2 regions of the Pseudomonas berkeleyensis genome follow, and region 2 is predicted to be linked to the other one. Evidence: predicted binding sites of a transcription regulator. Region 2 holds the regulator's gene; the other holds the start of a gene.

Region 1 (14,912 bases), 1.9 Mb from region 2:
TGGCTTCGCTGTTGTTCGGCGCCAGCGGGTAACGCTCACCATGGAAGCGCATGGTGATCTGCTCGACCGGCACACCACCGGCCACCAGATACTCCTGTACGGCCAATGCGCGGCGGCGCGACAAATCGCGGTTGGTCAGGCGATTGCCGCTGTTGTCGGCATGCCCGTCGATCTGGAAGCTGTTGATGGTCGGGTCAGCCTTGACGAAGTCGATAATGATATCGAGCTTGGCCTTGGCCATCGGATCGAGATCGATGCCGCCCCCTGGAAAGCCGATCTGCGCCTGGCGAATCTGGTCGAAATTGACTGGCAGCAGGTTGGCGGTACAGGCCTGGTAATCGTCATAGGCCTTGTGAAACTTCACCGGTAGCAGGCGCACCTCCAGGTTGTCACCGCCGTTCAGCGTGCGGTGGCGCACCACCGGACTGCGGCCTTCGAGCAGGCCGGTGAGCAAACGCGCGCCCTGCTCCTGCGAACTGTTGAACGGCACCTCGCCGTTGCCAACGTTGACCACACCCAGGTTGATATCGCCACGCCCCGGCTGCCAGGGCGCTGCAGCTGCCAGCAAAGTGGCTGAACCGGCACCCATCCAGCGCTCACGCGCCTTGAGACGGAAGGTGACCTGCTCGCCAGCTCGGCGCACGAACTCGCCGCTGCCGAAATTGCTGATCGGCTGAGTGAGCCGGCACTCGAACTTGTCCCCCTCGACCTTCCACTCCACGCTCTCCAGACGCGTCTGGAAGCTGATGGCATGTGCCGGCAGACACAGGGCCATGCCGGCCAGCAGGCAGGGAAGGAGGAGATGAGGCTGGCGCACGACGGGCTCCACGAAAACGCTGTTCTTTCTAGGTATCGGTGGCTTCCGGAAAAACTGTAGGGCGAGCGTCGGCACATCAACAGGATTTGTTGTGCGTCACGGGCTGCCCATGGCGTTGCTCGAACGTGTCACCACACCTGCACTGCCCGTCGTTCACAGGGTGTTCTATCGCCCCACCAATCCGCGGCCAGGCGAAGATGAAGCGAATCACCGCGCTGGAGCACGCCTGCCTGGGCGCTCGAATCTCGCAGCCTGCAGCGCATTTTTCGCCGGTTTCCGGTAGCATTCGCAGCCTGATTTGCCCGCCTGGAACTCCCCATGTCCGACCGACTGACCCTACTGCGCCCCGACGATTGGCACATTCACCTGCGCGACGGCGCGGTGCTGCCGCACACCGTCGGCGATGCCGCCCGCACCTTCGCCCGCGCGATCATCATGCCCAACCTGGTACCGCCGGTGCGCAACGCCGAAGAGGCAGACGCCTATCGCCAGCGCATTCTCGCCGCGCGCCCGGCCGGCAGTCGTTTCGAGCCGTTGATGGTGCTCTATCTCACCGACAAGACCACCGCCGAAGACGTGCGCAACGCCAAGGCCAGTGGCTTCGTGCATGCAGCCAAGCTCTACCCGGCCGGCGCCACCACCAACTCGGACTCCGGCGTCACCAGCATCGACAAGATCTTCCCAGCTCTCGAGGCCATGGCCGAAGTGGGCATGCTGCTGCTGATTCACGGTGAAGTCACCCGCGCTGAAATCGACGTGTTCGACCGCGAAAAGACCTTCATCGACGAGCATCTGGTGCGCGTGGTCGAGCGCTTCCCGACGCTGAAGGTAGTGTTCGAGCACATCACCACCCGCGATGCCGTGCAGTTCGTGCAGAGCCGCCCGAACAACCTCGGCGCCACCATCACCGCCCATCACCTGCTGTACAACCGCAACCACATGCTGGTTGGCGGTATTCGTCCGCACTTCTATTGCCTGCCGATCCTCAAGCGCAACGTGCATCAGGAAGCCTTGCTCGACGTAGCCGCAAGCGGCGACGCACGCTTCTTCCTCGGCACCGACTCGGCACCGCACGCCAAGCATGCCAAGGAAGCCGCCTGCGGCTGCGCCGGCTGCTACACCGCCTATGCCGCCATCGAGCTGTATGCCGAGGCCTTCGAACAGCGCAATGCGCTGGACAAGCTGGAAGCCTTCGCCAGCCACCACGGCCCGGATTTCTACGGCCTGCCACGCAACACCGACAGCATCACCCTGGTGCGCGAGGAGTGGGTCGTACCGTCCACCCTACCCCTGGGCGAGAACAACGTGGTGCCGCTGCGCGCCGGTGAAACCCTGCGCTGGAAGCTGCTGGAGGGCCAGGCGTGAGCGAAGACAACTACGAAGACGAACTGGAAACCAGCCTGCCGTCCGGCCCACGCACACCGATGGCCGCGCGTTTCCGAGGCTACCTGCCAGTCGTGGTGGATGTGGAGACCGGCGGCTTCAACAGCGCCACCGATGCGCTGCTGGAAATCGCCGCGACCACCATCGCCATGGATGAAGGCGGTTTCCTCTATCCGGATCACACCCACTTCTTCCGTATCGAACCGTTCGAAGGTGCCAACATCGAACAAGCCGCGCTGGAATTCACCGGCATCAAGCTCGATCATCCGCTGCGCATGGCGGTAAGCGAAGAGCATGCCCTGGGCGAAATCTTCAAGGGCCTGCGCAAGTCGATCAAATCGGCGGGTTGCAAGCGGGCCATCCTGGTCGGTCATAACAGCAGCTTCGACCTGGGCTTCCTCAATGCGGCGGTGGCCCGCTGCGGCATCAAGCGCAATCCGTTCCACCCGTTCTCCAGCTTCGACACCGCTACCCTGGCGGGCCTCGCCTACGGCCAGACCGTGCTGGCCAAAGCCTGCCAGACCGCCGGCATCGAGTTCGACGGCAAGGAGGCGCACTCGGCGCGCTACGACACCGAGAAAACCGCCGAACTGTTCTGCGGCATCGTCAACCGCTGGAAAGAAATGGGCGGCTGGGACGAGTTCGACCAGTAGGCCTGATGCCTGACCCGAAGCATGAAAAACCGGCCTTGCGCCGGTTTTTTCATGGCTACGGCAATCCGCTCAGGAACCGTTCGTCAGCCAATGCGAGTGTTCCCAACAGATCTTTGACAAGCATTCTCATTAACATTAGTATCCTTCGCATCGAACAGAACAACCAAGACGAGCCTTGCTTATGTACGTCTGCCTCTGTGAAGGTGTTACCGATACTCAGATCCGCGACGCGGTCTATGAGGGCTGCTGCAGCTACCGCGAAGTTCGTGGCACGCTCGGCATCGCCAGCCAATGTGGCAAATGCGCCTGCCTGGCCAAACAAGTGGTACGTGAAACCATCGCCGAAGTTCAGAGTAGCCAAGCAGCACTGGCCTACCCTGCCGGGTTCGTCGCCGCCTGAATCGAGCCTAGACCTCGACATAAAAAACCGGATCCCATGATCCGGTTTTTTTATGCTCGCCGTTCAGCTGATCCCCCAGAGGCCGTCGCCTGCCAAGAAGACCTGCCAGGCTAAAGACCATCGCTCTTCAGATGTTCCAGGTTGACCGCCTCACCGGGCTTGGCGTGCAGCTTGGCGCGGATATCCTCGAAAATGGCGTCGTACTCCTGATGCGCCCGCATGATCGGGCTGGCATTGGGATGCAGGCCATGCTTGGCCACCAGACGAGAAATCACACTGGCGAAATTGAAGGCGGTATCGCGGTGCATCTCGAATACCTCCTCGAAGTGCTGGCCATCGATCTCACCAGCCAGGCGCCCGTGCAACATGGCGCCCTCCTGCGGATCCTGGCGAACCTCATAGTAGAAGTCGATGCTGTATCCGGGTTGACCATTCTCTCCGGGTAGGTTGCTGCGATGCAGGTGTCCAGGTTCGAACATGATTCAACTCCTTTGACGTGATGCATGAGCTCCCGGCAGGAGCGCCCAGACAGTCTAGACCGTGATTCATGCCCCTGCTTCGCACCAGTTCAGTGCAACGTCGAATCCCCTGCTCTTTCCTGCACCAGCACCCAGGGAGCAACCACCACCGCCCAGAGCTGCGGGTCACGGGCTAGAAGATCTTCGGCGCGGGTATCTTCGAGCTTGCTCAATACCCCCTCGTTCATCCATTGCGCGACCCTGGCCTGGTCATCGCTCGCCAGCGCCTGCGCCACGGCGATCAGATCCGCATGCCCTGCCACCCAGAGCAGCGCACCACGAGCAAAGAAGGGTTGCAGCTCCTGCCAGCGAATAGGTGCGGTTTCGCCAAGCAGCTTGGCATAGAGGGTGCTAGATTCATCCGTCATGGTGTGCCCCGTATCGATGGCGGTAAGTGCAGGCGCGCATGATAGCGCCGGCTCTTCCCCTGACAAGCCGCGGGACGCTCTGTAGCCGCAACGGGGCACGCCGTATTTCTATACATTCCTTGCAATTTAGCGACAACCCCGCGTTCAGCCTCCCAATGCCGGCTTTTCAAGGCGCAAATCCGCGCTCTACACTGTTCCGGTACAGTTGCCGGGGGCATGGCCGGGGTATCAATCCGGTTCTGCAGCTTAGGCAGCAAGAACTACAACAATGAAGACATAACGACGAGTGGAGCACTCATGAATAAGGCTACTAAGCAGATTTCCAAGCTGTTCGCTGCAATGGCACTGGCAGGGGCGGCCAGCTATTCGATGGCGGCCGACAACATCAAGATCGGCCTGGCCGGTCCGGTGACCGGTGCCGTCGCCCAGTACGGCGAGATGCAATTCATCGGCGCCAAGATGGCCATCGAGCAGATCAACAAGGCAGGCGGCGTCAACGGCGCGCAACTCGAAGGCGTGGTCTACGATGACGCCTGCGATCCGAAGCAAGCCGTGGCGGTAGCCAACAAGATCGTCAACGATGGCGTCAAGTTCGTGGTCGGTCACCTGTGCTCCAGCTCCACTCAACCGGCTTCGGACATCTACGAAGACGAAGGCATCCTGATGATCACCGCGGCTTCCACCAGCCCGGACATCACCGCTCGCGGCTACGAACTGGTATTCCGCACCATCGGTCTGGACAGCCTGCAAGGCCCGACCGCCGGCAACTTCATCGCTGACCACATCAAGCCGAAGAACGTCGCCGTCATCCACGACAAACAGCAATACGGTGAAGGCATCGCCACCGCGGTCAAGCAGACCCTGGAAAGCAAAGGCGTGAAAGTCTCCATGTTCGAAGGCATCAATGCCGGCGACAAGGACTTCTCGGCGCTGATCGCCAAACTGAACCAAGCGGGTGTCGACTTCGTCTACTACGGCGGCTACCACCCGGAACTGGGCCTGCTGCTGCGCCAGACCAAAGAGCGTGGCCTGAACGTCAAGTTCATGGGCCCGGAAGGCGTGGGTAACAAGGAAATCTCGGCTATCGCCGGCCCGGCTTCCGAAGGCCTGCTGGTCACCCTGCCGAAGTCCTTCGATCAGGATCCGGCGAACAAGGCACTGGTCGAAGCCTTCAAGGCCAAGAACGAAGACCCGAGCGGTCCGTTCGTGTTCCCGGCCTACGCTGCCGTCCAGGTTATCGCCGAGGGCATCGAGAAAGCTGGCGACACCGACACCGCCAAGGTGGCCGAAGCCCTGCGCTCCAATACCTTCAAAACGCCGACCGGCGACCTCGCTTTCGACGAGAAAGGCGACCTGAAAGACTTCAACTTCGTAGTTTACGAGTGGCACCAGGACGGTTCCAAGTCCGAAGCCAAGTAAGCTTCCCGCCTGAACCCAAAGCCCACTGCACACGCAGTGGGTTTTGTTTATTAGAAGAATTCCGGCCTTGCGCTGCGCCACAAGCGCCGCTTCACGCAGGCCCAGGAGTTAGGCAATGCCTGAGCTTTATCACTACCTACAACAACTGATCAATGGCCTGACCATTGGCAGCACCTATGCCCTGATCGCCATCGGCTACACCATGGTCTACGGCATCATCGGCATGATCAACTTCGCCCATGGCGAGGTTTACATGATTGGCTCGTACGTGGCCTTCACTGTGATCGCAGGTCTCGCCATGTTCGGCCTCGAAGCCGTGCCGTTCGTGATGATCGCGGCCTTCGCCGCCACCATGATCGTCACCAGCGCCTACGGTTACAGCATCGAACGGGTCGCCTACCGCCCCTTGCGCGGCGGCAACCGTCTGATCCCGCTGATCTCCGCGATCGGCATGTCGATCTTCCTGCAGAACGCCGTATTGCTCTCGCAGGACTCCAAGGACAAATCCATTCCCAGCCTGCTACCCGGCAATTTCCTGTTCGGTGAAAGCGTCAGCAACGGTGTGGTGATTTCCTATATGCAGGTGCTGATCTTCATCGTCACCTTCGTCGCCATGATCGGCCTGACCCTGTTCATCTCGCGCTCGCGCCTGGGCCGTGCCTGCCGCGCCTGCGCCGAAGACCTGAAGATGGCCAACCTGTTGGGGATCAACACCAACAACATCATCGCCCTGACCTTCGTCATCGGTGCCGCGCTCGCGGCCGTCGCCTCGGTGCTGCTGAGCATGCAATATGGCGTGATCAACCCGCACCTGGGTTTCCTCGCCGGCATCAAGGCATTCACCGCCGCAGTGCTCGGCGGTATCGGCAGCATTCCGGGCGCCGTGCTCGGCGGCCTGCTGCTGGGCGTGGCCGAAGCCTTCGGTGCCGATATCTTCGGTGACCAGTACAAGGACGTCGTCGCCTTCACCCTGCTGGTACTGGTTCTGCTGTTCCGCCCCACTGGCATTCTCGGTCGTCCAGAGGTGGAAAAGGTATGAGCAGCGCTATTACGAAAAACCTCAAATCGGCGATTTTCAGCGCCCTGCTGGTGCTGATCATTTCCTATCCGGTGCTGGGCCTGAAACTGACCACCGTCGGCATCAGCCTGCGTGTAGAAGGCGCCACCGCCTTCGAGCTATGGTGCATCGGCGCGGCAGCAACGCTGATCTTCATCTGGCAACTGCTGCGTGACCGCCTCACGCCCGCCTGGGCCAAGGTATCGCTGCCACGCCTGCCGGGTAACGCAAGCAACTTCCTGACCCTGCCTTCCACTCAACGCTGGGTGATCCTGGCGCTGATCGCCTTCGCCCTGGTCTGGCCGTTCTTCGCCAGCCGTGGTTCGGTGGACATCGCCACGCTGATCCTGATCTACGTGATGCTCGGCCTCGGCCTGAACATCGTCGTCGGTCTGGCCGGTCTGCTCGACCTGGGCTACGTCGGCTTCTACGCCGTCGGCGCCTACAGCTACGCGATCCTCGCCCACTACTTCGGCTTCGGCTTCTGGATCTGCCTGCCACTGGCAGGGATGATGGCGGCGCTGTTCGGCTTCCTGCTGGGCTTCCCGGTGCTGCGCTTGCGCGGTGACTATCTGGCCATCGTGACCCTCGGGTTCGGCGAGATCATCCGCATCATGCTGCGCAACATGACCGAGTACACCGGCGGCCCGAACGGCCTGAGCATCGCCAACGAGAACAAACCGACCCTGTTCGGTCTGTCCTTCGAACGCCGCGTGCCGGCCGACATGCCGACCTTCCACGGCTTCTTCGATATCGCCTACAGCTCGATGTACAAGGTGATCTTCCTTTACCTGATCGCCCTGCTGCTGGTGCTGCTGACCCTGTTTCTGGTCAACCGCCTGCTGCGAATGCCGATCGGCCGCGCCTGGGAAGCCCTGCGTGAAGATGAGATCGCCTGCCGCGCGCTGGGTCTGAACCCGACCGTGATCAAGCTCTCGGCCTTCACCATCGGTGCCAGCCTGGCCGGTTTCGCCGGCAGCTTCTTCGCTGCCCGTCAGGGCCTGGTGACACCGGAGTCCTTCACCTTCATCGAATCGGCGATGATCCTGGCCATCGTGGTGTTGGGCGGTATGGGCTCGCAGTTGGGCGTGATTCTCGCAGCAGTGGTCATGGTCATGCTGCAGGAGATGCGTGAGCTGAGCGAGTACCGCATGCTGATCTTCGGCCTGGTCATGATCTTCATGATGATCTGGCGCCCGCAAGGTCTGCTGCCGATGCAACGTCCCCACCTGGAGCTGAAGCGATGAGCCGCCCGATTCTTGAAGTAAGCGGCCTGACCATGCGTTTCGGCGGCCTGCTGGCCGTCAACGAGGTGGCCCTGAAAGTAAGCGAAAAACAGGTGGTCTCGATGATCGGCCCGAACGGTGCCGGCAAGACCACCGTGTTCAACTGCCTGACCGGCTTCTATCAGCCGACCTCCGGCAGCATCCGCCTCAACGGCGAAGCCATCGAGGGCCTGCCAGGCCACAAGATCGCTCGCAAAGGCGTGGTGCGTACCTTCCAGAACGTGCGTCTGTTCAAGGACATGACCGCCGTGGAAAACCTGCTGGTAGCCCAGCATCGTCACCTGAACACCGGCTATCTGGCCGGCCTGTTCAAGACGCCGGCCTTCCGCCGCAGCGAGCGCGAGGCGATGGACTTCGCCGCGCACTGGCTGGAGCAGGTCAATCTGGTGGAGTTCGCCAACCGCACCGCAGGCACCCTCGCCTACGGTCAGCAACGCCGCCTGGAAATCGCCCGTTGCATGATGACTCGCCCAAGCATCCTCATGCTCGACGAGCCAGCCGCGGGTCTGAACCCACGCGAAACCGAAGACCTCAAGGCGCTGATCGCCATGCTGCGTGACCAGCACGGCGTCACCGTGCTGCTGATCGAGCACGACATGAAGTTGGTGATGAGCATTTCCGACCACATCTACGTGATCAACCAGGGCACGCCTCTGGCCGATGGTACGCCGGAGCAGATCCGCAACAACCCGGACGTGATCAAAGCCTATCTGGGGGAAGCGTAAATGCTCAGTTTCAACAACGTATCCACCTTCTACGGCAAGATCCAGGCACTGCACGGCATCAGCATCGAAGTGCAGAAAGGCGAGATCGTCACCCTGATCGGTGCCAATGGCGCCGGCAAGTCGACCCTGCTGATGACGCTTTGCGGTAACCCGCGCGCCACCAGTGGCAGCATCCGCTACATGGGCGAAGAGCTGGTCGGCATGGACACCCCGGAGATCATGCGCAAGAGCATCGCCATCGTGCCGGAAGGCCGCCGCGTGTTCGCCCGCCTGACCGTCGAGGAAAACCTGGCCATGGGCGGCTTCTTCGGCAACAAGGCTGACAATCAGGAGCAAATGGACAAGGTGCTACACCTGTTCCCGCGCCTGAAGGAACGCTTCAACCAGCGCGCCGGCACCATGTCCGGTGGCGAGCAGCAGATGCTGGCGATCGGCCGTGCGCTGATGAGCAAGCCGAAACTGCTGCTGCTCGACGAGCCTTCGCTCGGTCTGGCACCGATCATCATCCAGCAGATCTTCGACATCATCGAGCAGCTGCGTGAAGACGGCGTGACCGTGTTCCTGGTCGAGCAGAACGCCAACCAGGCACTGAAGCTGGCTGACCGCGGCTACGTGCTGGAAAACGGTCATATCGTGATGCAGGGTAGCGGTGAAGCGCTGCTGAACGATCCGAAGGTGCGTGACGCCTACCTCGGTGGCTGAGCGCTATCGGTGAGCTGTATCGGAACCGCCCTTCGGGGCGGTTTTTTATTGCACGCGTCGGTACGCCACCAACGCCGTAGCCGATATGCCTCCCAGGGGATGTATGCCCCCGTGCTCGATTCGGCCATTACCGGGTCGAACTGTTAAGCGAATATTTCCACCCTCTTGCGTCTACCTCGGCGGGTATTAGGCTCAACCCATCTGCCTCTGCGAAACAGCGGTCATGCGCAAATCCCTGCTCCTGCTACTGGCTCTCACCCTGCTGCTTGGCGCGTGCAGTCGCGTCGGTCTGGCCTACCGCAATCTCGACTGGCTGATCCCCTGGAAACTGGGCGACTACGTCACGCTCAGCAACGAGCAGAGCGCCTGGCTCAAACCCCGACTGCAAGAGCACCTCGCCTGGCACTGCAGCGTGGAGCTCCCGCGCTACCTGCAATGGCTGGAAGTCAGCCAGCAGGCGCTGAGCAATCGCGACAGTGCAAGCCTGGCCAAGCAACTGGCGGCCTTCGACGAAGCCATGCAACGCGTCGCCGTGGAAATCACGCCCAGCACCACCGAACTGTTGCGCGGCCTCAGCCCGCGTCAGGTGGAACAACTGTTCGAGGAGCTGGAGAAGCAGAACGAAAAATTACGCGAAGAATTCCTCGCCCCCTCACTGGAGCAGCAGATTGCCAGGCGTGCCGAACGCATGTCGGAACGTCTGCGACCCTGGTTCGGCACGCTGAATACGCAACAGACCCGCGAGGTGGAGAACTGGGCGCAAAGCCTGGGCGCACAGAATGAAATCTGGTTGGCCAACCGCCTGGCCTGGCAGCAAGCGCTGCGTGAAGCGCTGGAAGTCCGCCGCGGTGACGACTTCGACGCGCGCATGACTGCCCTGCTGCAAGAGCGCGAACGCTTTTACACGGGCGACTACCAGGCCCGCTACGACGCGAATCGGCAAGCCATGGCCGAGCTGATCGTCAAACTCATCGGCGAGGCTGAAGACAGCCAGCTGGAGCGTGCACGCAAACGCCTCGATGGCTTGCACAGCGAGTTGGCAGCCCAGCAATGCCAGGCCCCCGATGGCCTGGCCGGACGCTGAGGCACTTGGCCCTCAGATCCCGATCTTGTCCAGCGATTCCCCGATGGAGCGCCAGAAGCCACGCTGCGGTCGTTCCACCTCGACCTGGCTGGCAGCGATGCGCGTCATCGGCTGTACGCTACGCGTGGCGCCCAGCTCCTGCTCGGCCAGCTCGGCCGAAACCAGTTGCAGCGGCCCATCGGCATTGCCCTCGGACGCTGAATTCTGCGGTGGCGGGCCATCCTCGTCATAACGCAGGTAGTAGGTAGCGCCTACCGCCGCATCCAGGGTGAAGCTGGAGATCAGGGTGAAATCCAGCGGCCCGTCGGCCAGCAACGTCCAGAAACTGCCGGCCAACGGGCGACGCATCTCCAGCTTGTAGTTGGCCGCATCGAACTCCAGCACCAGATAGCCATTGCTGGGCAGACTGCCGATCAGGCGATTGTCGAGAAACAAGCCTGGCGCCTCGAGCTCCTGATCCGCCCAGTCGTTGCGTGGCCGATAGAGGTAAACCAGCGCGTGGTTCTCGTCACTCAGCGTGTGCGCAATGAAGGGCTCACCCTTCACGTCACCGAAAAAGGCGCCCGGAGTAGAACAGCCAACCAGAAGGCAGATGGAAAACGGCAGCAGCAAACGGCGCATCGGGTCGTCCTTAGCAGATCGTCAGCCGAGCTTAGTCGGCGCCGTGGCGAACGGCACCCGACGAAAGTGCGGGTCTTTCAGAATCGGCCGTGTCGTCCCGCGCCATCACGAAAGCGACGCGCGCCGGCCTGCGTCTCGCCACTGCCCACCACTGCCATCCCACCCTCGAATTCGGCGCGTAGCGCTGCATCCAATGGCAACGACCATTGCCCATGAACACTGGCACGGTCGGCGAGCATGCAGCGCTGCGGAAAGGCCGCTATCTGCGCTGCTAGCGCCTGGGCCAGTGGTAATGCCTGCCCTGGCTCGCAGACACGGTTGACCAGCCCCATCTGCAAGGCTTCATCGGCCTCGACCGGTCGGCCTGTGAGAATCAGATCCAGCGCCCGCCCTTGACCGATGAGGCGAGGCAAACGCACCGTGCCACCGTCGATCAGGGGCACACCGAAGCGCCGGCAGAACACCCCGAGAATCGCATCGCTGGCCATCACTCGCAGATCCGCGAGCAACGCCAACTCAAGACCACCGGCTACCGCGTGGCCCTCGATGGCGGCGATCAACGGCTTACCCAGGAGCATGCGACTCGGCCCCATCGGCCCGTCACCCTCGACCTCCAGCCGATTGGCACGCGCCCCACCTTCGGCGACGGCAGCAAGATCAGCTCCCGCGCAGAAGGTGCCAGCCGCGCCACTCAACACCGCGACACGCGCCTGCTCGTCCGCCTCGAAGGCGCGCAGGGCATCGGCCAGGGCCTGCGCCGTGGGACGATCCACTGCATTGCGCACCTGGGGTCGGTCGATGATCAGGGTAGTGACCGGGCCATGCTGCTCGATGATCACGGACATCTCGTTGCCTCCGCCAAAAAGAAAAGGCCGGCATCGCTGCCGGCCTTCTACCCTATTGCGTCGCCAAGGCGACGTCAGCCCCGTTGGCCGATCAGAGGGCGTACTTCTGCAGATTCGCCATCATTTCCTTGAGTGCCTCGACGTTATCGGCCGGATGCGCCGCGCCATCGAAATCACAGATGCGCTGCCACTGCGCGGCGACATCTTCCGGCGCGAAACCCGCCTTGGGATCGAAGCCAGCCCCGAGGCTACGCTCCCAGCGAACCTTGCCGACCCAGCCACCACCGACTTCGAACAAGCCACCGGTGTCCTGGCAGGCGTCGCTGCCGAGATAAACCACCAACGGGCTGATCAGCTCGGGCTTGAGCTGCTCGAATACCTGGGGCGGGATCAATCCTTCGGTCATGCGCGTGGCACCGGTAGGTGCGATGGCATTGACCAGAATGTTGTTCTTGCGGCCTTCGATGGCCAGCGTACGGGTCAGACCATAGAGACCGAGCTTGGCCATGCCGTAGTTGCTCTGGCCAAAGTTGCCGTAGATGCCGGAGGTGGACGAAGTGAAGATCACCCGACCGTAATTCTGTTCGCGCAGATGGGGCCAGGCAGCATAGGTGGTCTTGTAGGCGCCCTCGACGTGCACCTTGTAGACCAGATCCCAGTCGGCGTCCTCCATCTTGTGGAAGCTCTTGTCACGCAGGATGCCGGCGTTGTTCACCAGCACATCGATGCGCCCGAAGTGATCCAGCGCGGTCTGCACGATCTTGTCGCCATCGGTTACCGAATCGTAGTTGGCCACAGCACTGCCACCAAAGGCCTTGATCTCTTCCACCACCTTGTCCGCGGCCGAGGCGTTGGCGCCCTCACCGTGAGTGCTGCCGCCCAGGTCGTTGACCACTACCTTGGCGCCATGACGTGCGAACAGCAGTGCATGGGCGCGACCGAGGCCACCACCGGCACCGGTGACTATCACCACTTGATCTTCGAAACGGATGGCATCACTCATCGACTGACTCCTCGGGGCAGATTGGCAATGCCCCCGAGTGTCCGGCAGCGTCGCGTGCTCCACAAGAGCGCGCGACCTGCCTGAATGACGACTGATAATGCGACGTTATAGGCCGTCAGCTGCCCGAACCGGAACCAGAACCGGCCCCATTGCCATCGCCACCAGTGCCACCGTCACCATTGCTGCCGCCCGGATTGCCATCGGTACCCGGACCACCACCTGCAGGAGGAAGACCGTAGCCATCGCTATCTTCGCCACCTGGGGTAGTCGGTGCCTGCGGGTCTGATGGTGCAGGCATGGTTGGTCCGTTGCCATCGGTAGCAGAATCGTTGGCTGCGAACGTAGGCAGCGCTACGGCGCTCAGCATGCCGCCCAGCAGGAGTGCGGATAATGTCTTGTTCATGACGTACCTCGATTGTTGGTGAGTTACAGTTTTAGTGAGTCACCAGGGTCGAGATTGGTTCGACAAAAATGATCGGCGGCCACTTGCCAGCTGGCGGGTGAGACCGTCAGCTGCATTGGACGCCGTAAGAACTGGAAGCCGTGAAGGTGGTTTGTCAGGCGGGACGAATCAGACTCAGATGGTTGTAGAGATGCATCACGTGCGCCTCGGCATATTCGGCATGATCGAGTGCACCGTAGGCGAAGTGGGGTTGCAGTTCGCCGTCGTAGCCGGCGAAGCGTTCGAAGGCCGCCTGCAGGCGCTGCAATGCCAGTTCCTGGCTAGCCGGTTCGGCCAGCGGCGCGGCACCTGGAATGACCTCGTCGAGCGGATGACGCATGGCCCCACGAACACTGAACACGGCAAAGGCTGCCGGCCCAACGCTGTGACGAAACCAGGCGGGCTTCAGCTCGGGATAACCGTCCATGGAGTACTCGATGCTCTGTGCGCAGTGATTGAACACTTCTTGCGGACTCCAGCCACGGGTGGCGACCAACGCCCGCCCCTGCAATTCATCGAGCACCTGGCGCGCGCCATCCAGGCTGACGGCCGCCGGCCGCGGACTGGTCGGTAACGCCCAGAAACCAGCCCCCAGAGCCGCCACACCGCCGACAGCAGCGCCTTTCAACAGGGTACGCCTACGCATCATCACTCCTTGTTCCCTCAACGAACTGCAGATAGTGCTCCAGCACCTGCTGCGGCGCCTCGAGCTGTGGGTAATGGCCGATGTCGTCCAGCAGGACCGTGTCGGCATCGGCTATCAACTCGCGATAGCGCGCCACCATGTGTGCCCCGGAGATTGGATCGAACGCCCCGTCGATCACCCGCATCGGCACTGTCGTCGCCTGCATCGCCGTGACCCAGCGCTCACGCTGTTGGCGTCGCTCTGGCATGTAACGGATCAGCCGGTGCATCACCGCAGGGCCATTGTTGTACTTCACCAGTTGCCAGAGGGCGTCCAGCTCGGCATCACTGGCCTGCGAGCGCGGGCCAAAAATACGGGCAAAGCTCTGCGCCAACTTGCGCCGCGAGAACAGGCGGCCAACCAGAGGGCCAAGCGGACCCAGCAGCAATTTCTGCACACGTACCGGATGGTGAGTCTCGGGAAACAGGCCGCCGTTGAGAAACACGCAACTGGCCAGCTTCACTCGACCGTCCTGGTGCCGGGCAATCATTTCCTGCGCCACGCTGTCGCCATAATCGTGTGCCAGCACATGCAAGGGCCGCTGCTCGCCGAGGTGCGCCAGCAACGCCTGTTGCAGATCCGCCTGCTCCAGCAGGCTGTAATCATGGCCGCGAGGCTTGGCGGAATAACCGAAGCCAAGCATGTCGCAGGCGATCACCCGGTAGCGCTCGGCCAACGGTGCCCACAGGTAGTGCCAATCCCAGCTCGCGGTAGGGAAACCGTGAATCAGCAACAACGGCTCAGCATCTTCAGCACCGGCCACCCAGTAGCGGATGGTGTGGCCACGAAAATCCATTGCCAGCCCCCGAGCATGCCAGTCATCCAGGGCAATGCCTGGCAACTCGCTCACTGGTCGTAGCCCGGCATCTGCTGGTCGAGTTTGCGCAACAACGCCGGCCAAGGC
Region 2 (14,212 bases):
GCCGCAGCAAGCATGGCAAACTCGGACATGGCTCAGATGCTCTCCAGCTCCGACCATTCTTCCTCGGACATCATCTTGTCCAGCTCGACCAGGATCAGCAGCTCGCCGTTCTTGTTGCACACGCCCTGGATGAACTTGGCCGACTCGTCGTTGCCGACATTCGGCGCGGTCTCGATCTCGGACTGACGCAGGTAGACCACTTCAGCCACGCTATCGACCAGGATGCCAACCACCTGCTTGTCCGCTTCGATGATGACGATGCGGGTGTTGTCGGTGACCGGCGCAGAACCCAGGCCGAAACGCTGGCGGGTATCGATCACGGTGACCACGTTGCCACGCAGGTTGATGATGCCCAGTACGTAGCTCGGCGCACCCGGCACCGGGGCAATCTCGGTGTAGCGCAGCACTTCCTGCACCTGCATCACGTTGATGCCATAGGTTTCGTTATCCAGGCGAAAGGTCACCCACTGCAGAATCGGATCTTCGGCACCTTGTGCAGAACTTTTCTTCATGTCCCTAGCCTCGTCAAAAACCGCTCAGTGCGGCATGCGCGGGTCGACCCGCTTGTCATCAACTATAGAGCCCGCTGACGCAGGCTCACCAATTCTCAATGCAGTTTTCCTGCGGCCAGGCGTTTGGCACCACCGCTGGCGATCAATTCGGCCAAGGCCGCGACGTCGAGCAGTGCGCACATGTGTTCGATCACTGTTCCCGCCAGCCAGGGCCGCTGGGTACGCTGACTGCGCCACTTGACCTCACTCGGATCAAGGCGAATCGAGCGGCTGACCTGATGCACGGCCAGCCCCCACTCGTAGCCTTGTACCGAAATCACGTACTGCAAGCCATCGCGAAAATCATCGCGATAGCGATCAGGCATCACCCAGCGCGCGGTATCCAGTACTTTCAGGTTGCCGGTCTGGCTCGGCAGAATGCCGAGGAACCATTCCGGCTGACCGAACAACGGCGTCAGCTCCTGCCCTTCCAGCGGATAGATCGATCCCAGGCAGATCAGCGGTACCGCCAGGGTCAACCCGGCGACATCGAACAGCAGGCACTCGAACGGTTCCTCGGCCCAGGTCGGCCGCCCATCTGCCAGAACACCGGCAGGCTGCGTGGCGAAATCCACCACAGCGGCAACCACTGGGGGCGCGATGTCCTCGACGACAGGCGCTTGCACCGGCGCAAGCAACTCGACAGGCGCGACCTCGACTGCTGCGAGCACCGGTGGCTCGACGATCTCGGCGAACGCGACGGGCTCGATCAGGCGCGCATCGCGCACCTGCTCCTCGAGCACGGCAGCCTCGAACTCGTCGAGACTGACGGACATCTCCAGCTCGGCAGCAGCCTCCTGCAGCAGACCATCGAGGTACGACTGCAAGGCCAGCTGGGAACGCGTGGCAGTGGCGAGGTTACGACTCATGACTGAAACCCGGAATGGAAAGCTTCACAGCCTATCGGCCGCAGCACGGCCCGACTTGAGCACAGTTCAACACAGACGCTCATTTCAGGCCACCTGCGCCGCTGGCTGATGATTCAGCAGATGCTTGAGCAGGGCACGATAAGCGATCACGCCGCGGCTATTGGCGTCGAACTGGGATGGCGTGCGGCCAGCGCGGCTGGCATCACGCAAGCGCGTGTCGACCGGAATGTACGCCGGCCACAGATGCTCGGGATAGGTATTGCGCAGCACGCGCAAGGTGCTCATGGACGCCTGGGTTCGGCGATCGAACAGCGTCGGCACGATGGTGTAGGGCAACGCCTGCTTGCGCGAACGATTGATCATCGCCAGGGTGCTGATCATGCGCTCCAGCCCCTTGACCGCGAGAAACTCGGTCTGCACCGGGATCACCAGTTGCTGGCTGGCTGCCAGGGCGTTGACCATCAACACGCCAAGCAAGGGCGGGCTGTCGATGACGGCGTGATCGAAATCACCCCAGAGTTGCGCCAGGCTCTTGGCTATCACCAGGCCCAGACCGTTCTGCCCAGGCGACTGGCGCTCGAGCGTGGCCAGCGCGGTGCTCGATGGCAACAGGGAAATCCCTTCGTGGCTGGTGCTGTGCAGCAACTGCTTGGGCAAGCCTTGCGGCACGTTGCCCTGATGCAGGAACAGATCGAAGCAACTGTGCTCCAGCGCATCGGGATCATGACCGAAATAACTGGTCATCGATCCATGCGGATCGAGATCGACCACGATCACACGCTTGCCGGCATCGGCCAACAGGCCTGCCAGGGCGATGGAGGTGGTGGTCTTGCCGACCCCACCTTTCTGATTGGCTACTGCCCAGACTTTCATGTTCTCTCATCCTCCCGGCGTGAGGCGCTCAGGCCGAGAATGGCTGTCGCCGACATGCAGCAGGCGACTGGGATTTGACGGCTCACGACTGTGGAACCCCCGACGCAGACGCTGGTGCAGGTTGCGTGCCAGCCTCGGACTGCTGAGTCGCGGCGCTGCCATCGCTGCGGCGGGTTTCGAGGTTACGCGAAATCACCAGTACCACCCGGCGATTGCGTCCCCTGCCCTCCGCCGTGGCATTGTCGGCCACCGGCTGGAACTCGCCGTAACCGACGGCCGCCAAACGCGAAGGGTCGACGCCATCCATAGCCAGCATACGCACGATGCTCGACGCGCGCGCCGAAGACAACTCCCAGTTGGTTGGGTACTGGGCGGTCTGAATCGGCAGATTGTCAGTGAAGCCTTCGACTTTTACCGGATTCTGATACGGCGCCAGAATCTTGGCGACCTTCTCGATAATGTCGAACGCCTGATTGTTCGGAATGGCGTCGCCGCTAGGAAACAGCAGGCTCGAACTCAGCTCGATCTCGATCCACATCTCGTTGCCACGCAGGGTCAACTGGTCGCTCTGGATCAACTCACCGAACACTTCACGCACGCTGGAAGCAATGCTCTGCAAGGTGGCGTCCGAGCTGGGATCGTCCAGTGCAGTGTTGTCGGGCTCACTGGTGCGTGGCCGCTCTTCACCCACCGGAATGGGCTTGATCGCGCGGTCAGGCTGGTTGAATACGCCTGTCAGCGACTCCGAGAGGATCTTGTACTTGCCTTCGTTGATCGAGGAGATCGAATACATCACCACGAAGAAGGCGAACAGCAGCGTGATGAAGTCGGCGTAGGAAACCAGCCAACGCTCATGGTTCTCATGTTCTTCCTGATGCCGCCTGCGTGCCATGCCATGCCTCCATCAGTCCATGAAGCCTTGCAGCTTCAGTTCGATAGAGCGCGGGTTCTCACCCTCGGCGATGGACAGGATGCCCTCCAGCAACATCTCGCGATAGCGCGACTGGCGCAGCGCAATGGACTTGAGCTTGTTGCCGATCGGCAACAACAGCAGGTTGGCGAAGCCGACGCCATAGATGGTGGCGACGAAGGCCACGGCGATACCGCTGCCGAGCATGCTCGGGTCAGCCAGGTTACCCATCACGTGGATCAGGCCCATTACCGCACCGATGATGCCGATGGTCGGGGCGTAGCCGCCCATGCTCTCGAATACCTTGGCCGCCTGGATATCGCGTGCTTCCTGGGTGTAGAGATCGACCTCCAGGATGCTGCGAATGGATTCCGGCTCGGCACCGTCGACCAGCAATTGCAGGCCCTTGCGCGCATAAGGATCGGGCTCGGCATCGGCCACCGACTCGAGGCCGAGCAGACCTTCCTTGCGCGCCACCATGCTCCAGCCCACAACCCGGTTGATGCCGCCCACCAGGTCGATGCGCGGCGGAAAGAAGATCCAGCGCACGATACCCATGGCGCGTTTGAACACACTGACGGGGGCCTGCAGGAACGCCGCGCCCAGGGTACCGCCGATAACGATCAGTGCCGCCGGGCCATTGAGCAGCGCCCCGGCGTTACCGCCTTCGAGATAATTGCCACCCAGTATCGCGACGAACGCCAGGATGACGCCGATTAGGCTCAATACATCCATGCAGACACGCTCGACTCAGCCTTCATCATTGGCAAGCCTCGGTCAGATGCCGACCGATGTCATCCAGGCTGTAGATCGCATCGGCCAGACTGGCCTTGACCACCGCCATCGGCATGCCATAGATCACGCAACTGGCCTCATCCTGAGCCCACACCTGACTGCCACCCTGCTTGAGCAGGCGCGCGCCCTCACGGCCGTCGGCGCCCATGCCGGTCAGTACCACTGCCAGCACCTTGTCGCCATAGGACTTGGCCGCCGAACCGAAGGTGATATCCACGCAGGGTTTGTAGTTGAGGCGCTCATCGCCGGGCAGAATCTTCACCACGCCACGGGCATCGACCATCATCTGCTTGCCGCCAGGAGCTAGCAGCGCCAGGCCAGGGCGCAGTACATCGCCATCCTCAGCTTCCTTGACCTGGATGCGGCAGAGCTTGTCCAGGCGCTCGGCAAAGGCCTTGGTGAAAGCTGCCGGCATATGCTGGATCAACACCAGCGGTGCCGGGAAATTAGCCGGCAATTGGGTCAGTACACGTTGCAGTGCCACCGGGCCGCCGGTGGAGGTACCGATGGCCACCAGCTTGTAAGACTTGCGCTTGGGCGCAGCCGAGCTCGGCGCGGCACTGGAAGCGCCTGGCGTCGATGCGGTACGCGGCGTGGCGGCAGGCGTGGCTGGACGCACTGGCGCGACAGCAGGACGACTAATCGGCGCCACTGCCGGACTGGCCGCAGTCGGCGCCGGAGCCACTGCAGCCGAGCTGAAACGGCGATTGCTGCGCGCGATGGTATGCACCTTCTCGCACAGCATCTGCTTGACCTTCTCGGGATTGCGCGAGATGTCTTCGAAATTCTTCGGCAGGAAGTCCACCGCCCCGGCATCCAGTGCATCGAGGGTGACACGGGCACCTTCGTGGGTCAGCGAGGAGAACATCAACACCGGCGTCGGGCAGCGCTGCATGATGTTTCGTACCGCAGTGATGCCGTCCATCATCGGCATCTCGTAATCCATGGTGATCACGTCAGGCTTGAGCGCCAACGCCTGATCGATGGCTTCCCGCCCGTTGGTGGCCGTGCCCACGACCTGAATACTGGGGTCAGCAGACAGAATTTCCGAAACGCGCCGGCGGAAAAAACCGGAGTCGTCCACTACCAGAACCTTAACTGCCATACACACTCCTAGACAGCGCAGACCTCGCCTGCGCCGCAACCATCAGAAACGTCGAGCATAGCGCTTGAGCATGCTCGGTACGTCGAGAATCAACGCGATGCGTCCATCACCAGTGATCGTGGCGCCGGACATCCCGGGCGTGCCCTGAAGCATCTTGCCCAGTGGCTTGATTACCACTTCTTCCTGGCCGACCAATTGATCGACGACAAAGCCGATGCGTTGGCTACCGACGGTGAGGATCACCACATGACCTTCGCGCTGACCTTCATGGAAGGCCTGCGGCACCAGCCAACGCTTGAGATAGAACAGGGGCAGCGCCTTGTCACGCACGATCACCACTTCCTGGCCATCGACCACGTTGGTGCGCGACAGGTCGAGGTGGAAGATCTCGTTGACGTTGACCAGCGGGAAAGCGAAAGCCTGGTTCTCCAGCATCACCATCAGCGTCGGCATGATCGCCAGGGTCAATGGCACCTTGATGATGATCTTCGAGCCCTGGCCCTTCTGCGAGAACACGTTGACCGTGCCGTTGAGCTGGGAAATCTTGGTTTTCACCACGTCCATGCCGACACCGCGGCCGGACACATCGGAAATCTCGGTCTTGGTCGAGAAGCCCGGGGCGAAGATCAGGTTGTAGCACTCGAACTCGTTCAGGCGATCGGCCGCGTCCTTATCCAGCAGGCCTTTCTCGACGGCCTTGGCACGTAGCACGTCGGCATCCATGCCTTTGCCGTCGTCGGTGATCGACAGCAGGATATGGTCGCCTTCCTGCTCGGCGGACAGCACCACGCGGCCTGCGCGAGCCTTGCCAGCCTTCTCGCGCTCTTCCGGGGTTTCTACGCCGTGGTCGACGGCATTGCGCACCAAGTGCACCAGCGGGTCGGCGAGAGCCTCGACCAGGTTCTTATCGAGGTCGGTCTCTTCACCCACCAACTCGAGGTTGATTTCCTTCTTCAGGTTGCGCGCCAGATCGCGTACCAGGCGAGGGAAGCGGCCGAAGACCTTCTTGATCGGCTGCATGCGGGTCTTCATCACCGAGGTCTGCAGATCCGCAGTCACCACGTCGAGGTTCGACACGGCCTTGGACATGGCCTCGTCACCGCTGTTGAGCCCCAGGCGTACCAGGCGGTTACGCACCAGCACCAGCTCGCCGACCATGTTCATGATCTCGTCGAGGCGAGCGGTATCGACCCGCACGGTGGTTTCCGCCTCGCTCGCCGGTGCTACCGCCTTGTCCGCAACCGGTGCCGGAGCGGCCGGCGCACGCGCCGCGGCAGGCTCGGCCTTGGCTGCGGGCTTGGCCGGAGCAGCCTTGGCTGCAGCAGGCTTGGCTACCGCAGCAGGTGCCGGTGCAGGCTCGCTCGGAGGAACGAATTTGCCTTTGCCATGCAACTGATCGAGCAGGGATTCGAACTCGTCATCGGTAATGTCATCACTGACCGGCGCAGCGGCTTCGACTGCCGCAGCGACCGGAGCGGCCGCTTCAGGTGCTGTGGAAAACTGGCCCTTGCCATGCAGTTGATCGAGCAGGGCCTCGAATTCGTCGTCGGTGATATCGTCACCAGCCGGAGTTGCGGCAGGGGCTGCCGCGACGGCAACGTCAGCCGAAGCCTCGACCGTACCGCTGAACTGGCCCTTGCCATGCAACTGATCGAGCAGAGACTCGAACTCGTCGTCGGTAATTTCATCGCTGGCAGCAACGCTCTCGCTGGCCGGCGCATCCCCCAGGGCATCGAGCAGTTGCTCGAATTCGCTGTCAGTGATGTCGCCCGAGGCGGGAGCCGCAGCGACCGGCTCGGGCACTGCTACAGGCTCGGGCTCACGAGCAGGAGCCGGGGCTGCGGGAGCCGAGTCGGCGCCCGCCGGCTCGGCCAGGCGCGCCAATGCCGCCAGCAGTTCAGGAGTGGCTGGTGTCGGCTCGCGGCGCTCACGCACCTCGCCGAACATGCCATTGACAGCATCAAGAGCCTCGAGCACCACATCCATCAATTCCGAATCGACGCGACGCTCACCCTTGCGCAGGATGTCGAAGACGTTTTCGGCGATATGGCAGCACTCCACCAGCTCATTGAGCTGGAGGAAGCCCGCTCCGCCCTTGACGGTATGGAAACCGCGAAAGATGGCGTTGAGCAGGTTCATGTCGTCCGGTCGGCTTTCCAGCTCGACTAATTGTTCGGACAACTGTTCGAGAATCTCGCCGGCCTCTACCAGGAAATCCTGGAGGATCTCTTCATCGGCGCCGAAGCTCATATTGTGTGCTCCTTAGAACCCTAGGCTGGACAGCAGGTCGTCGACATCGTCCTGGCTGGAGGCAACGTCATCACGCTTATCGGCATGAATCTGCGGACCTTCACCCCGCGATGGCTCTTTTAATTTTTCCTGTTCGGTGCGCAGCACTTCATGGTCGTGCTGAATACCGGCAAAACGGTCGACCTGACTGGCCATCAACATCAGCTTGAGCAGGTTGCTTTCCACCTCGGTCACCAGTTGGGTGACACGCTTGATCACTTGCCCGGTCAGATCCTGATAGTCCTGTGCCAGCAAAATGTCGTTGAGGTGACTGGAAAGTTTGTTGCCATCACGCTCGCTGCGAGCGAGGAAAAGTTCGATGCGTTTGGCCAACTCACGAAAGCCATCGGCGCCCATTTCACGACGCATGAAACGGCCCCACTCGACGCTCAGACTCTGCGCCTCATCGCTCAGGTCATTGACCAGCGGCGCGCTCTGCTCCACCAGATCCATGGTGCGATTGGCAGCCTTCTCGGTCATGGTGACAACGTAATTCAGGCGTTCGGTGGCATCGGCGATCTGCGACAGCTCCTGGGCATGCGGCATACGCGGATCAAGCTGGAAATTGACAATGGCGTTGTGCAGCTCACGGGTCAGCTTGCCGACCTCGTGATACAGGCCACGATCACGAACCTTGTTGAGCTCATTAATCAGTTGTACCGCGGCGCCGAAGTTGCCTTGTTCGAGGCTATCGACCAGATCGCGGGCATTGCTTTTCAGGGTCGACTCAAGGTCACCCAGCGTGGAGTCATCGTGTTCCATAGCACCCTCGCGGCCGACATCAGCCGTTGACCCGCTCGAAGATCTTCTCGATCTTTTCCTTCAGCACCTGGGCGGTGAAGGGTTTGACCACATAGCCGTTCACACCAGCTTGGGCCGCCTCGATGATCTGATCGCGCTTGGCTTCGGCAGTCACCATCAACACCGGCAGGTGCTTCAGGCGTTCATCGGCGCGCACGGCACGCAGCAGGTCGATGCCGGTCATACCGGGCATGTTCCAGTCGGTCACCAAAAAATCGAAACTGCCGCTTTGCAACATCGGCAACGCCGAGGTGCCATCGTCGGCTTCTGCGGTGTTGGTGAAACCCAAGTCCCGCAAGAGGTTCTTGATGATCCGTCGCATCGTCGAGAAATCGTCAACGATGAGGATTTTCATGTTCTTGTCCAAGTCGACCTCCGTACAGTCCCAAACGTATTGCGCTCGCAACCACGTCCTTTAATCATGAAACCGTTAACAGGCCGTTTAAGCCTGCGAATACGCTGTTCAGCCAGCGCGCCATTCACTCAGCCGCGAACGCAGACGCGCTGCGCACTGGCTGTGCAACTGGCTGACGCGTGACTCGCTAACCCCCAGCACTTCGCCGATTTCTTTCAAGTTCAGTTCTTCGTCGTAATACAGCGCCAGCACGAGACGTTCACGCTCCGGCAAACCAGCGATGGCATCGGCCAAGGCCGCCTGGAAGCGTTCGTCTTCGAGGTCCCGCGAAGGTTCGAGGTGGGTGTGCCCGGCGTCTTCGTGCAGCCCGCCATGCTCGCCGTCCTGCAACAGGTCGTCGAAGCTGAACAGGCGGCTGCCCAAAGTGTCGCCAAGAATGCCGTAGTAATCCTCCAGACTCAATTGGAGTTCGGCCGCAACTTCGTGATCTTTAGCGTCACGCCCCGTTCTGGCCTCAACAACGCGAATCGCATCGCTGACCATACGGCTGTTGCGGTGTACCGAACGCGGTGCCCAATCGCCCTTGCGCACCTCGTCGAGCATGGCCCCACGGATACGGATACCGGCGAAAGTTTCGAAGCTGGCGCCCTTGCTGGAGTCGTATTTGCGCGAGGCTTCGAGCAGACCGATCATGCCGGCCTGGATCAGGTCATCGACCTGCACGCTGGCCGGCAGACGTGCCAGCAAGTGATAGGCAATCCGCTTGACCAGTGGCGCATAGCGCTCGATCAGCTGATGCTGGGAATCCTGCGCCTGAGCCTTGTTGTACATACGAAGTCCAGAGGCTGCTGTCATACGGCCGAGTCTGCAGTCGGTTGCTGCACCAGACGCTCGACGAAAAACTCCAGATGGCCACGGGGATTGGCCGGCAACGGCCAGGTGTCGACCTTCTGAGCTATCGCCTTGAACGCCAGAGCGCACTTGGATCGAGGGAAGGCTTCATAGACGGCGCGCTGTTTCTGCACGGCCTTGCGCACGCACTCATCGTAGGGCACGGCACCGACATACTGCAGGGCGACATCGAGGAAACGATCCGTCACCTTGGTCAGCTTAGCAAAGAGATTGCGCCCTTCCTGCGGGCTGTGGGCCATGTTGGCCAAAACGCGGAAGCGGCTGATGCCGTGGTCGCGATTGAGCAGCTTGATCAGCGCGTAGGCGTCGGTGATCGAGGTCGGCTCATCGCACACCACCACGAGAATTTCCTGCGCTGCGCGAACGAAACTGACCACCGCATCGCCAATACCGGCCGCGGTGTCGATCACCAGCACGTCGAGGTTCTCGCTGATGTCGCTAAACGCCTGGATCAGGCCAGCGTGCTGCATGGGCGTAAGGCTGACCATGCTCTGCGTACCGGACGCCGCCGGCACGATACGAACACCACCGGGCCCCTGCAGCAGCACGTCACGCAGATCGCATTCACCGGCGATCACATCGGCCAGGGTGCGTTTGGGCGTCAGTCCCAACAGAACGTCGACGTTGGCCAGGCCAAGGTCAGCGTCCATCAGCATCACCCGACGGCCGAGATCGGCCAGGGCCATGGACAGATTGACCGACACGTTGGTCTTGCCGACGCCACCTTTGCCGCCAGTCACCGCAATCACCTGTACGGGATGCATACCCATGTTATTTCTATACCTTGTCTAACTTCGACTTGACCCTGACAGGCCGTTCACTCTCGCCTACTCGGCAAAAGGATGCACGATTCTTATTGCCTCAACCGGCACGAGCCGGCTTCTGGTAGAGCCCGGCAAACATCTGCGCCATGGCATCTTCACTCGGTTCTTCGGCGGCCTGCAAACCTACTGCGCGACTGACCAGTTGATGACTGCGCGGCACCTGCAGATCGTCCGGAATACGCGGCCCGTCCGTGACATAGGCTACCGGCAGATGCTGGCCTATAGCCAGACCTAAAACCTCGCCCAGGCTCACCGCCTCGTCCAGTTTCGTCAGTATGCAGCCTGCCAGTCCACAACGCTTGTAACTATGGTAGGCCGCCTTGAGCACTTGGCTCTGACTTGTTGCCGCCAGAACCAGATAATTTTTCGCATTGATACGCGCCGACGCCAGGCTTTCCAGTTGCAGACGCAGTGCGGGATCGTTACCCGGCAGGCCTGCTGTGTCGACCAGCACCACACGTTTCTTCGCCAGCGGAGTCAGCGCCTGCAACAACGACTGACCAGGATCGACCTGAGTCACCGATACGCCCAGGATACGCCCCAGGGTCTTGAGTTGCTCCTGCGCGCCAATACGGTAACTGTCCATGCTCACCAGAGCGACCTGCTGCGCGCCGTACTTAAGCACGTAACGCGCGGCCAGCTTGGCCAGGGTGGTGGTCTTGCCCATACCGGCCGGACCGACCAGGGCAATCACCCCGCCCTCCTCCAGCGGCTCTACCTTCGGCGTTCTGATCGCGTGAGCCAGGTGCGCCAGCAGCATGCGCCAGGCCTGGCGCGGCTCAGCCACACCTGCCACCTTGCTCAGCAGCGCCTGCGACAGCTCGGCAGACAGACCCATGCGTTGCAGGCGGCGCCACAGATTAGCTTGTTGCGGACGGCGATTTTGCAGCTGGCCCCAGGCGATGGAGCCCAGTTGCACTTCGATCAGCTCACGCAGGCCGTGCAACTCGAAACGCATGGCATCCAGCGCACGGGGGTCGACGGCCGGCGTAGCAGGTACTGCGGCCTCGACCGGACGCTGCGGCTTGACCGGAGTGGCTGGCAGCTCGGGTGCCAGCAGAGATTCGTTGGCGAATAACTGGCGATCCTTGCCGGCGTCCTGCTCGGCACGGGTGGCGAGTTCGGCCTGGGCACTGGCGATGCGCGCCTGGGTCTTGCGCAGCTCGGCTTCCAGCGCCGGGTTCGGTCGCACCGGAGCCGGCGTCACCTGATAGTCCAGCGCGGCAGTCAGCTCGACACCACCGGCCACGCGGCGGTTGCCAATGATCGCAGCATCGGCACCCAGCTCGTCACGCACCAGTTTCATGGCGGTTCGCATATCGGCGGCGAAGAAGCGTTTGACCTGCATGACCCTTTACCTCAGTTCTGGCCCACAGTGGCGACTATGGTGACCTGCTTGTTGTCCGGAATTTCCTGGTAGGCCAGCACGTGCATGCTGGATACCGCCAACCGCGCGAAGCGCGACAACATCGCCCGGATCGGGCCGGCCACCAGCAGAATCACCGGCTTGCCGAGCATTTCCTGGCGCTGCGCCGCTTCCACCAGGGAACGCTGCAGCTTCTCGGCCATGCCCGGTTCCAGGAGGATGCCATCCTCACTGCCCTGACCGGCCTTCTGCAGACTATTGAGCAATATCTGTTCCAACCTCGGTTCGAGGGTGATCACAGGCAGCTCCGGCTCTAGTCCCACAATGCTTTGCACGATTGCACGGGCCAACGCCACCCGTACGGCGGCGACCATAGCGGCGGGATCTTGACTCTTCGGCGCCACGTTGGCGATGGCTTCGGCAATGGTGCGGATATCGCGCACCGGCACCTGCTCCTGCAACAGCGCTTGCAGCACCTTGAGCAGGGTCGACAGCGACACCAGGCCCGGCACCAGCTCTTCGGCCAGCTTCGGCGAGCTCTTGGCCAGCAATTGCATGAGCTGCTGCACTTCCTCATGCCCGAGCAGCTCGTGAGCGTGCTTGTGCAGGATCTGGTTGAGGTGGGTGGCAACCACGGTACTGGCGTCGACCACGGTATAGCCGAGCGACTGCGCCTGATCACGCTGAGTGGGGTCGATCCACACGGCCTCCAGACCGAACGCCGGATCCTTGGCGGCAATGCCATTGAGTGGGCCGAACACCTGACCGGGGTTGATCGCCAATTCACGATCCGGATAGACCTCGGCCTCGGCCACGCTGACGCCCATCAGCGTCAAACGGTAGGCGTTGGGCGCCAGGTCGAGGTTGTCGCGGATATGCACCGAGGGCATGAGAAAGCCCATCTCCTGCGACAACTTCTTGCGTACGCCCTTGATCCGCGCCAGCAGTTGCCCGCCCTGATTACGGTCGACCAGTGGGATAAGGCGATAGCCAACTTCCAGGCCGACCATGTCCACAGGCATGACGTCATCCCAACCCAGCTCCTTGACCTCCTGCGCCTTCTGCGCCGGAATCAGCTCCTGCTGACGCTGCACTTCCTGCTGCTCGACCTCTTGCGCCCTGCGCTTCTTGTTGGCGATCCAGTAGGCGCCACCTGCAGCGATCAGGCCCAGACCAATGAAGGAAACATGCGGCATGCCCGGCACCAGGCCCATGACGATCAGGATGATCGCCGCCACAGCCAGCGCACGCGGCGAAGCGAACATCTGCCGGTTGACCTGCTGGCCCATGTCTTCGGAGCTGGATACGCGAGTAACCATGATGGCTGCAGCGGTGGACAGCAGCAGCGAGGGAATCTGCGCGACCAGGCCGTCACCGATCACCAGCAGCGCGTAGATCTTGCTCGCGTCGGCAAAGCTAAGGCCATGCTGCAGCATGCCGATGGCCATGCCGCCGATCAGGGTAACGAACATGATCAGCAGGCCGGCGATGGCATCACCGCGAACGAATTTGCTGGCACCGTCCATGGAACCGTAGAAATCCGCTTCCTGAGCGACTTCGGAGCGACGTTTCTTGGCTTCGGCCTGGTCAATCAGACCGGCGTTCAGATCCGCGTCGATGGCCATCTGCTTGCCGGGCATGGCATCGAGGGTGAAACGCGCGCTGACTTCGGAAATCCGCCCGGCACCCTTGGTGACCACCACAAAGTTGATGATCACCAGGATGGCGAAGACCACCACACCGACCACGTAGTTACCGCCGATCACCACCTCGCCGAAGGCCTGGATTACCTTACCCGCGGCGTGCGGCCCCTCCTGACCGTGCAGCAGCACGACACGCGTGGAAGCGACGTTGAGCGCCAGGCGCAACAAGGTGGCGACCAGCAGGATGGTGGGGAATACGGCGAAGTCCAGCGGGCGCAGCGCGTAGACGGCGACCAGCAGCACGACGATGGACAAGGCGATGTTGAACGTGAACAGGGTGTCGAGCAGTAGCGGCGGCACCGGCAGCGTGACCATGCCCAGCAGCGCCAACAACAGCAGCGGGATGCCAAGGCTGCCCTGGCGCAGGCCGGCCAGGTTGCCACGAGCGTCCCCGATGATTTGCGAGCGGTTGATGTTGAATGCCACGTGACTACCCCAGCCAATTCAATCTTTTGACGCAGAGCTGCGCTTTACAGGGGTAATGGCAAGAAGCGTTCCAGAAACGCGGCGACAGGCTACAAGCCTCGATCTACAGGGTAAAAACGCCTGGTTCCGTAGGGCGCACCGGGCGGCGATCCGTTCGCGAAGCAGTACGCTGCTGGATTTGTGCCGCGCCCAGACACGGCGGACTGTTCGCTGGCGCTCCTGAGTCCGCCCTACGAGCGGTCGGCGTCCCGATCCGCCCTACGAATCGCGGCGCAGATCCGGCGGAATCGGCAGATCGGGCAACGGCCCTGGCCGCTTGCCCTTGCCGGCGCGGTACTGACGCAACTGGTAGACGTAGGCCAACACTTGCGCTACGGCGAGATACAGACCGGCCGGAATCTCCTGTTCGAGTTCCGTGGAGTAGTAAACCGCC

The links. The regulator FliA, encoded in region 2, starts transcription of late flagellar genes. The targets are predictions, from matches to a motif close to CTAAAGTTTNNNNNNNNNNNGCCGNTAA.
Region 1: a site for FliA is predicted at 850-877, ahead of HS968_RS18710 (flagellar protein MotY). Genes of this name have one in related genera too.

The regions. Positions count from the first base shown of each region.
Region 1 covers NZ_CP059139.1:4,038,615-4,053,526, forward strand. Annotated here, with positions in the region: gene HS968_RS18710 (flagellar protein MotY) at 1-817, opposite strand, end outside; gene pyrC (dihydroorotase) at 1,136-2,182, shown strand; gene rnt (ribonuclease T) at 2,179-2,853, shown strand; gene HS968_RS18725 (bacterioferritin-associated ferredoxin) at 3,035-3,253, shown strand; gene HS968_RS18730 (DUF5064 family protein) at 3,364-3,732, opposite strand; gene HS968_RS18735 (DUF2288 domain-containing protein) at 3,822-4,139, opposite strand; gene HS968_RS18740 (branched-chain amino acid ABC transporter substrate-binding protein) at 4,437-5,558, shown strand; gene livH (high-affinity branched-chain amino acid ABC transporter permease LivH) at 5,674-6,597, shown strand; gene HS968_RS18750 (high-affinity branched-chain amino acid ABC transporter permease LivM) at 6,594-7,862, shown strand; gene livG (high-affinity branched-chain amino acid ABC transporter ATP-binding protein LivG) at 7,859-8,626, shown strand; gene HS968_RS18760 (ABC transporter ATP-binding protein) at 8,627-9,328, shown strand; gene HS968_RS18765 (DUF6279 family lipoprotein) at 9,552-10,412, shown strand; gene HS968_RS18770 (DUF2846 domain-containing protein) at 10,425-11,033, opposite strand; gene HS968_RS18775 (crotonase/enoyl-CoA hydratase family protein) at 11,111-11,878, opposite strand; gene HS968_RS18780 (SDR family oxidoreductase) at 11,970-12,881, opposite strand; gene HS968_RS18785 (hypothetical protein) at 12,997-13,284, opposite strand; gene HS968_RS18790 (DUF1569 domain-containing protein) at 13,439-13,969, opposite strand; gene HS968_RS18795 (alpha/beta fold hydrolase) at 13,962-14,858, opposite strand; gene HS968_RS18800 (class II aldolase/adducin family protein) at 14,855-14,912, opposite strand, start outside.
Region 2 covers NZ_CP059139.1:2,147,486-2,161,697, reverse strand. Annotated here, with positions in the region: gene HS968_RS10105 (DUF2802 domain-containing protein) at 1-29, opposite strand, end outside; gene HS968_RS10100 (chemotaxis protein CheW) at 33-512, opposite strand; gene HS968_RS10095 (CheW domain-containing protein) at 608-1,420, opposite strand; gene HS968_RS10090 (ParA family protein) at 1,505-2,293, opposite strand; gene motD (flagellar motor protein MotD) at 2,376-3,185, opposite strand; gene HS968_RS10080 (flagellar motor protein) at 3,198-3,938, opposite strand; gene HS968_RS10075 (protein-glutamate methylesterase/protein-glutamine glutaminase) at 3,964-5,103, opposite strand; gene HS968_RS10070 (chemotaxis protein CheA) at 5,146-7,353, opposite strand; gene HS968_RS10065 (protein phosphatase CheZ) at 7,366-8,154, opposite strand; gene HS968_RS10060 (chemotaxis response regulator CheY) at 8,174-8,548, opposite strand; gene fliA (RNA polymerase sigma factor FliA) at 8,657-9,403, opposite strand; gene fleN (flagellar synthesis regulator FleN) at 9,400-10,230, opposite strand; gene flhF (flagellar biosynthesis protein FlhF) at 10,322-11,632, opposite strand; gene flhA (flagellar biosynthesis protein FlhA) at 11,644-13,767, opposite strand; gene flhB (flagellar biosynthesis protein FlhB) at 14,038-14,212, opposite strand, start outside.